DNA from 3 places in the Peribacillus sp. TH27 genome. Region 2 is predicted to be linked to each of the others. Evidence: riboswitches for the same ligand, from Rfam matches in the RefSeq annotation. Region 2 holds a riboswitch; each other region holds the start of a gene.
What was found. Region 2 has a riboswitch for lysine ahead of dapA (4-hydroxy-tetrahydrodipicolinate synthase). Riboswitches for the same ligand answer to the same signal wherever they lie in the genome.
Positions count from the first base shown of each region.

Region 1 (3,264 bases), on a different contig from region 2:
GGAATTATCCTTAACAGGTGAAATAATCAGCCGTCGCTTAGATCTTCATCCTGACTGTCACTTCCAACTTGAAGCCGGTTTCCTTGCCGAGCAGTTTACACTGCAGAAAAAATTCTTAAGTGAATCGACAGAAGAAATCAAACGCCGCGCAAAAAAAGTGACATTTACCATTCAATGGGATCCTAGAGACCCAATCTAATGAGCCCAAAAACAGACTTACCTTTTTTGTCGGAAGTCTGTTTTTCATTAGACTCCAAGCAATCAAACAAGCACTTTTGCATGCTGCCCTAATTTAAACGCTTCATGAAGTGCTTCGACTGCCTTCACCATTTCCTTTTCATTGACGACAGTTGAGACTTTAATTTCAGATGTACTGACCATTTTCACTTGGATACCTGTGTTAGCCATCACTTCAAACATTTCGGCAGCCACTCCCGGATTAGATACCATTCCTGAACCGACGATAGACACTTTGGCCAATCCACCCTCTGTTTCTACTCTATCGAATGCCAATTGGTCTTTATTTTTTTCTAGCACGTTTAAAACAGCTTCCGTATCTTCACTTTTTATGGAGAAAGAAAGGTTTGTTGTATCCTCTGCTGTCATACTTTGGATAATAATGTCAACGTTTATCCGGTTTTTTGCAAGTGTCATGAAAATTGTGGATAATGATCCTAGTGATCGGGGCAAACCATTCACTGTGACCCTTGTAATACTGTCTTCAAAAGCAATACCGCGTACAATTAAATTTTCTTCCATAGTTGCTTCCTCCTCAATGGTAGTTCCTGCTTCTTTCTCCATACTCGAACGGACTTCAAGCGGAATCTGGTGGTTTTTCGCATACTCAACAGCTCTTGGATGAAGAACACCCGCCCCTAGATTGGCAAGTTCTAGCATTTCATCGTAAGAAATAGATTGCAGTTTTCGAGCGTCTTTTATGTAACGTGGGTCTGTTGTAAATACACCCGTTACATCGGTATAAATATCGCATCGGTCCGCATTTAATGCTGCAGCAATAGCCACTGCAGTCGTATCAGACCCGCCCCGCCCTAGTGTCGTGATTTCTCCATTTGCATCATTCCCTTGGAAACCTGCAACGACTACAATTTTCTTTGCCTGAAGCTGAGCTTGAATTCTCGAAGCATCAATGTTTAAAATCCGGGCATTCCCATGAACGGATTCTGTTTGCATGCCAGCCTGCCAGCCGGTGAAAGAAATAGCTTCACGCCCCGCTTCAATTAAAGCCATCGTTAACAGGGAAATCGTGACCTGCTCTCCAGTCGTCAATAACATATCCATTTCCCTCTTGCTTGGGGTTCTGGAAATATCTTGAGCCATGTAAACTAGTTCATCTGTTGTTTTCCCCATAGCTGAAACAACGACGACTACCTCATTCCCATTCTCTGCTTCCTCGATTACTCGATTGGCAACATTTTTGATTTTCTCGACACTACCGACGGATGTCCCGCCAAATTTTTGAACGATTAATGCCATCCTAATGCACCCTCTTTTTCTTTTTTAGGCAATAAAAAAAGCAATGAGAAATATCTCATTGCTGTGATCACGTATTTAATACAGTAAACACAGTGAGATAGCTCTCCAGGGTATACCCCCTGACAATCCGCCATTTATTAAATGTCAGACCAGAAAAACAAGGTATGAGTCTTGTCTTCCTTCGGCGTTATCCCCTTTCAAAACCTTTCATCGAAGCTCATACTTCTCCAGGTTTTTACTATTGAATTCCGCACCTCTATCAGCACTTTTAAGTTGTCTAGTTGAAAATTCCTTCTTATCATAGCATAGAGAAATGTAGGTAGCAAGATTATTCTTGCAATTTTCTAACGATTCCTTCAGCTACTCCTTTTGGCATGCCTGCCTCTTTAATTTGTTCTACCGATGCCTCTTTAATTTTTTTCAATGAACCAAAATGCCTTAACAATTGCTTTCTTCGTTTTTCTCCGACTCCAGGTATATCATCAAGCTGCGAGTGAACCGCATTTTTCCCGCGTAGCTGGCGATGAAACGTAATCGCAAACCGATGCACTTCGTCCTGAATTCTTTGCAACAGATAAAATTCCTGGCTACGCGAATCAAGCGGTACCATTTCCAGCGGATTGCCAATCATCAATTGCGATGTTCTGTGCTTTTCATCCTTAATGAGACCAGAAAGCGGAATATCAAGACCCAGTTCATTTTCTAAAATATCTCGAACAGCCTCCACATGTCCCTTTCCACCATCAATAATGATTAAATCCGGAAGTGGCAGCCCTTCTTTTAAAACTCGTGAATATCTTCTGCGTACAACTTCACGCATCGATTCATAGTCATCGGGTCCCTGGACAGTTTTGATTTTATATTTGCGATACTCTCTTTTTTCCGGCTTACCGTCAATAAACACAACTAAAGCGGAAACCGGATCACTGCCCTGAATGTTCGAGTTATCAAAAGCCTCGATCCGATGCGGGGTATAGATGCCTAATTGCACCCCAAGATTTTCCACCGCGTTGATTGTTCTTTCTTCATCCCGTTCAATCAAAGAAAACTTTTCCTGAAGGGCTATGGCGGCATTTTTATTCGCCAATTTAAGCATATCCTTTTTTGATCCCCGTTTTGGATGAATCGTCTTCACGCCAAGCAGCCCTTCAGCCATTTCCGCATCTACTGACTCTGGCAGCAAAATTTCCTTTGGTTTAAAGTGATTGGTAATCTCGTAAAACTGACCTAGGAATGTAAGAAGTTCCTGATCCGGTTCATCATACACTGGAAACAGGGAAACATCCCTTTCTATCAATTTCCCTTGTCGCACAAAAAATACCTGAACACACATCCAGCCTTTATCATAGGCATAGCCAAATACATCACGGTCGATAAAATCAGTCGTCATCATTTTTTGCTTTTCCATCGTGATATCGATGTGGGCAATTTTGTCACGGAACTCCTTTGCCCTTTCGAAATCAAGCTCTTCTGATGCCTCTAACATTTTTTCTGTCAGTTCTTTTTTTATCTCAGTATGGCCGCCGTTTAAAAATCGGTTGATATCATCCACCATTTTTTTATATTCCTGTTCCTCTACATCATACACACATGGAGCCAGGCACTGCCCGAGGTGGTAATAGAGACAAACGCGATCCGGTAGGGTATTGCATTTTCTAAGAGGATAGATGCGGTCGAGTAATTTTTTCGTTTCATTGGCCGCAAAGGCATTCGGATACGGACCGAAATATTTACCTTTATCTTTTTTGACTTTTCTCGTAATGATTAGAC
Region 1 covers NZ_JAEKEV010000002.1:4,659,333-4,662,596, reverse strand. The annotation lists gene JFU24_RS23775 (YslB family protein) at 1-199, shown strand, start outside; gene JFU24_RS23770 (aspartate kinase) at 262-1,494, opposite strand; lysine riboswitch at 1,585-1,761, opposite strand; gene uvrC (excinuclease ABC subunit UvrC) at 1,823-3,264, opposite strand, start outside.
Region 1: linked by a shared signal. The riboswitch ahead of JFU24_RS23770 (aspartate kinase) and the one ahead of dapA (4-hydroxy-tetrahydrodipicolinate synthase) in region 2 are both predicted to bind lysine.

Region 2 (3,264 bases):
AATAATCAGTATATCCCCAACCTTCTATATATTTTCGGTTTATGAAATTTGTCTACTCCTTAGATGTGAAGGGCTTTTAATATAATAAGGGTCACAGAAATGATCAAACTTTACTTATTTCATCTCATATTAAGTATCTTTAATCTTTTGCTCGTTCTACCAATTGTAGCAATTCACCATTAGGTCCATTGAATAAAATCATACGTCCACATTCAAGTGTTGGTTGTGGTTGAGGGGATAAAAATTCAATTCCTTTATTCCGGTAATGGTTAATTGCTATATTAATATCTTCTACTGTAAAAGAAAGGTGGTTAACGATTCCACTTTTGTTATACTTACCAATAGGTTCAATGTCTTTGATTAGTTCAATTTCCATACTAGGCTGTTCTTCCAAGTACAAAAATGCCATCTCTCTTGTTTTTGAAGATCCTCGAAGGCGAACCTTAAACCCAAACATATCTGAGTAGTATTGAATAGTATGATCCATATTAGTAACAATAATAGCTATATGTTCCATTTTTTTATCATTTGTATTCTTCCTTTCAACATAAATAATAAATTTAAATGAAATATACACCAACTTAGTAAACATTTATTTTGGTTTATCAAAGAATTTATGCGTTTACTATTTTTATTTATCTATCTATCATCTGTAAAAAGATAAAAACGAAGTGAAAGAAAAGGTGATTATGGAACTTAAGACCCGTAAAATTAAAGGTAAGGTTTTTTCAACCTTACCCCTTAAAGATTGTCTTCCTATGGTGCAATATCTTCTAGAACCTTTTCACTAATTTCAATCATTCGATATGCTATAAACGTACGGATGGCAGCTACGCAAGCAAAAAGAACAAAGACAGAATTAAGACCTTTAGCGCCAGTCTCGCTGAATGAATCATTATTTTATTTATTCAACTAAACAACTTCTACGTTACTAGGTTGTAGAGCTATTTGTAGAGCTATTTTTTCTTCATTGTTTAAAGGGACCAATGGTAAGCGGACACCTCCAACATTTAATCCTCGCATATTTAATGCTGATTTTACCGGTGATGGGTTTGATGCAGCAAATAATGCTTTCATAATTGGAAGAAGGTTACGATGTGTAGAAGCAGCACCATGGACATCACCATTTTTAAAGCTATTGATCATTTCTTGCATTTCATTACCAATGATGTGTGAAGAAACCGAAACAATGCCTGTTCCACCGATAGCTAAAACAGGTAATGTTAACCCATCATCGCCGCTGTACAACGCAAAATCACTAGAGGATTTGCTTATGATTTGTGCCATGGCATCTAAGTCACCACTTGCTTCTTTTACTGCGACAATATTGTTAATCTTTGAGAGACTAACAATCGTCTCTACTGACATGTTTACAACACTTCGTCCTGGAATATTATAAAGCATTACCGGTAATGATGTTGATTGGGCAATCGCATTAAAGTGCTGAAATAATCCTTCTTGAGACGGCTTGTTATAGTATGGGGTGACGAGCATAATTCCATCGACTCCTGCTGCCTCTGCTTGTCTTGTTAAGCTAATCGAAGCTTTCGTGTTATTTGAGCCAGTTCCAGCTATAACTGGAACTCTTCCATTGACAACTTCCCCAACAAATTTGAATAAATCTACTTTTTCTTCTGCTGTTAATGTAGGCGACTCTCCAGTTGTACCAGCTATAACTAATCCATCAGAACCATTAGCAATTAAATAATTTACTAAAGTTCTCGTAGCATTAAAATCAACCTCATTATTATGATTAAACGGGGTAACCATTGCAGTTAAAACTTGGCCAAAATTCATAATTTCACACCCTTTAGTATAATTTTTTTAAAAAATTCAGAGGTGGTTAGGGCCATTCAGGAGTAAACGCAAAAAAGCAACAACGAGGATTCGCTGCTGCAGTAGAAACAATATTTAATAAAAAAGAATCGTTTCGGCGCGTAAGATAGCCCTCCATATAGTTTCCTATATGACAGTTCTGTATTTATTCAACAGCAGAACCAGCTTCAAGAACATGAGATTCTTTCCGCTTCGGCAAATTCCCCTTTCCACAATAGTCATAGGATCTCATTCTCCTCAAAATGTGTACTAATGGTCTTTGCTCCTCTATCCTCACTTCAAAAAGTATGAAGTAAGAAAATATTTAATTGACTGTAATATAACAGGAAATCCTTTCTATTGCAAGGCCAATTTAGAAATATTTTTTTAAGAATACATGGATAATCGATGGAAATGGCTAAGGTATTGGGCTGGATTCATCTATTATGTAAACTCAACAGATTAATAGTTTTATAAAACAAACTGTTTGAAAAGTTTCACCTTTATAGTCAGTTTTACAATTGATATATCTTATAGAAGGAATTAGTATTTATCTTATGAATATCAATAATATTGATCAAGGAGGGGAGGACAACATGACTAATACAAAACTAACAAAGGAAAGAAAAGATATGAAAATCCGTGAAGTTTGGGAAGCAAGAAAACGAATCGCTTCAATTGTAAGTAGAACTCCATTGATTCTTTAAGCTGTATTGTGTAATCGGGCAACTTTACCAAAGAGTAAACGCTATCTAAAATGAGATTGAACTGATTTATAATTTGCTTGAGTTAGTTGTCCAATGGATCACTAAAAGGTGTTCAATGACAATAAAGATAATTAATTACAAATAAAGATGTTTAATTTACAATAGACTTGTTTAACTCTTAACTAATAAGAAAAGGAGTATTGAATTTGAATCGTGTTGATGTTGTGTACACACTTTTGTTTAACGAGGATACCAATAAGATTTTAGTGGTACTAAATAAAAAAAATAACACTTGGTCCTTACCAGGAGGAGCAGTTGAAGCAAATGAGACTCTAAAAGAAGCAGCCATCAGAGAAGTTAAAGAAGAAACGGGCTATGATGTGCAGGTAAACGATATTATTGCATTAAATGAAGCATTTATAAATGAAGATCATGTATATTTTATTATGTTTGAAGGGCAAGTTCTAAAATCACCTGAACAAATTCCAAAGGAAAAAAACATTTTAAGAGTTGAATGGGTAAATTTAGAGGAAGCAGATAGACTAATGCCTTATTATCCAGAAGGAGTATCCAAACTAATTAGCAACTCCAGAGCAGGATATACATTCCAAAAATAATTAAAATACAATGGTATTAGGGCTAAATTGCTTGAGGGGTGTCTTGTCCGTCCGGAATGGGTTTTAAGACGGTAGACCTTCGCAATGCTTTGATAGGGAAAACGCCAGGCAGCGAAAAGATAAGT
Region 2 covers NZ_JAEKEV010000001.1:216,227-219,490, reverse strand. The annotation lists gene JFU24_RS01060 (VOC family protein) at 140-517, opposite strand; gene dapA (4-hydroxy-tetrahydrodipicolinate synthase) at 913-1,797, opposite strand; lysine riboswitch at 1,936-2,114, opposite strand; gene JFU24_RS01050 (NUDIX hydrolase) at 2,729-3,139, shown strand; gene JFU24_RS01045 (hypothetical protein) at 3,196-3,264, shown strand, end outside.

Region 3 (3,264 bases), on a different contig from region 2:
ATTCCTCTTGAAGAGGAAATCAGGTCCTTTTAAAACGCTTATTTTACTTTAAAATCACATTCCTCAAGTGGGATGATTTTAGTTTTATACTTAATTTTATAGCCGAACCATAGGGCGAAGAATAAGATCAGGCCAATGTAAGAAACAAACATTGAATTCCAATCAATCCCGCTGCTGCTGAAAGCTTGGTAGCCTTGTCCAATGATAATGAAAATACATAAGACGAGCGCGAAAATCGGTCCAGTTGGGAATCCTTTAGCAAGGTATGGTAAAGCATTCAAATCAAGACCTTGAGCTACATAGGCTTTGCGGAATCGATAATGAGCAATCGCAATTCCAACCCATGTGACAAACCCGGCCATACCTGAAGCATTTAATAACCAGATATAAACAACACCGTCTCCAAAAAATGAAGCTAAGAAAGCGAGGCAACCAACTAAAGAAGTCGCGATAAGAGCATTCACTGGTACCCCTCTTTTATCGAGCTTGCCAAGGAATTTCGGAGCTTTTCCGTCGCGGGCCAAATCCCATAGCATACGAGTTGAAGCATACATGCCGGAGTTACCAGCAGAGAGCACAGATGACAATATAACTGCGTTCATGACCGATGCCGCAAACGCAAGACCTGCGCGTTCAAATACAAGTGTAAATGGACTGACGGCAACATCTTCGCTTAATAAACGTGCATCTGTGAACGGAATAATCATTCCAATTACAAAAATCGCAAGGATATAGAATAAAAGGATGCGCCAAAAAACGGACTTGATCGCTTTAGGGATATTTTTCTCCGGATTCTCACTTTCGCCGGCTGTAACTCCAAGTAATTCTGTTCCTTGGAAAGAGAAACCTGCTGCCATGAATACTCCTAGAATTGTGAAGAAGCCTCCATTAAATGGACCTTCTCCCATGGTGAAATTAGAAAAACCAATTGGGTCATTTCCCCCCAGGATTCCGAAAATCATTAGAAATCCAGTGATTAAGAAGATGATAACGGTCACGATCTTGATTAAAGCAAACCAGAATTCAGCTTCGCCAAATCCTTTAACAGACATATAGTTAAAAAGAAACATAATAATTAACGCAACGGCACTCCAGATAATGGACGAGCTGTCCGGGAACCAGAATTTCATAATTAGGACAACGGCAGCCAGTTCAGCTGCAATTGTGATGGCCCAGTTATACCAATAGTTCCAGCCAATCGCGAAGCCGAAAGATGGGTCGACGAATTTGGATGCGTAGACACGGAACGAACCGGCTACTGGCATGAATGCTGCCATTTCTGCAAGACTTGTCATTAAGTAATAAACCATGAAGCCAATGGCTGCGTATGCTGCCAAAGCACCTCCAGGCCCAGCGGTATGGATGGCACCGCCACTTGCTAAAAATAAACCTGTTCCAATCGTTCCACCTAATGAAATCATCATTAAGTGGCGTGCTTTCAGGCTCCTTTTCAACTCAGTGGGATTTGATGTTGTTTGTGAATTTGACAATTGATGTTACACTCCTTTTTATTGGAAGGGAACGATATATAAAAAAACAGCAGTCGAAAAAGATCGACGGCTGTTTATAATAAACCCGTTTATCCTTCCGAAGATAGCTCCCCACGTTAATAAAACGTGACAGTGGTGTTCCTATTCGGTAACACCGCCAGCCTAGATATACAAGGACCATATCTAAACTTCGGCAACTTATCCTTTCAAACGGAGTCGTCAATTTTCCTGAATCTCGTCCGTACTACTTTTATAAGCCGCAGCCTCTAACTCATCGGTAAATGAGGAAGTATTCAATTTTCTTATACTAAATATATAAATCGTTGCGTCAACTTCTAGTCAACCTATACGATTTCAATATAAAGTTCAAACAATTACTTCTATGTCAGCAGGTCATTGAGTAAACTTTACTATATTAAAATTATAAAATAATCTTATAGATAGCGCAATGATTATTTTTCAAGGTTATTTTTTCCTAGTTTTTAAATGTATCACTTGAATTTGATGTTTAAATGTTTGTCATTTAAACATCTTTTATTTGGATAATTAAGATAATTCAAATAGTTTTTCGTTTCATAAGAGTATAATCTAATTTTACATGTCTGATAACTTCAGGATTTTCAAATAGATCAACAGCCATTTTGCCAATCCAATCAAGCGGTAAGGAAACGGTTGTGATATCGAGCATCTCACTGAGGCTATCATTATTAAAACCTAGAATGGCCACGTCTTCTGGTACTTTCATTCCGAATTTGTTGGCAGTAAGAATGAATCCGGACGCGGTGTCATCATTAGTAATGATGATAGCCTCTGGTTTATCTATCATAGAATTCCAATCTTGGAACAATTTTTCACCATCTTTGATGTGATAACTGCCTTCAAACAGCCATTCTTTTTTATTTAAAAGATGATACTTATTCATAATATCGTTAAACGCCTTTGTACGAAGGGAGCTGTTTCTGCTCTTTTTTCGCCCGAGGCTGTATCCGATTTTCTTATATCCTTTAGCAACCACGTATTCAAGTGCAGAGGAAAAAGCGGCATAGTGATCAATGCTTATGGACGATAATTCAGCCTGGGCTGTATCTTCACATAAGATAATTGGTCCATATTTTTGATAGTCCAAGAGGACTTTCATTTCTGAAATTCTTGAACAAACGATAATGCCATCGAGTTGCTTCATTTGTAACATATTCAATGCCTGAATTTCTTTTTCTCTTTCATATTGTGTTTGAAAGATGACTATATGATAGCCGATAGCATTGGCTTGTTTTGTAATTCCTTGCACGATTGCTCCGTAATAGGGGTGATTGGTGAAGGGAATGATGACGCCGATTAGATTCGTTTTGCCTTTTGAAAGATGAATGGCGTTGATATTTCTCGAATAGTTTAATTGGTCAATGGCCTGTAAAACACTCTTTCTTTTTTCAGGACTAACATATGGGTGATTATTCATTACACGAGACACTGTGGAGACGGACACACCTGCATATTGAGCAATTTCTTTAATATTTGTCATAGGATCACCGTTTTTTCTTTTTTTTTATTGTATCGTATGAAACCCATTTCAGAGCAAGAGGCGAGAATAAGAGAACTAAAGATTTCTTTATTCAGGGTCTTGTTCTGGTATGGGTTTCATCCTTTAAGATTGAAAAAAGTCTTAGAGGAGGAGATTAGGATGGTCCAAACTTTACTCTGTCTGATCGTACTATGCGGTATCGAATTGGGATTAGCTTACTTCGCAGTATATTTGAAGTCGGAAAAATGAATGGAA
Region 3 covers NZ_JAEKEV010000002.1:3,584,479-3,587,742, forward strand. The annotation lists gene JFU24_RS18535 (amino acid permease) at 39-1,490, opposite strand; lysine riboswitch at 1,587-1,767, opposite strand; gene JFU24_RS18540 (LacI family DNA-binding transcriptional regulator) at 2,047-3,009, opposite strand.
Region 3: linked by a shared signal. The riboswitch ahead of JFU24_RS18535 (amino acid permease) and the one ahead of dapA (4-hydroxy-tetrahydrodipicolinate synthase) in region 2 are both predicted to bind lysine.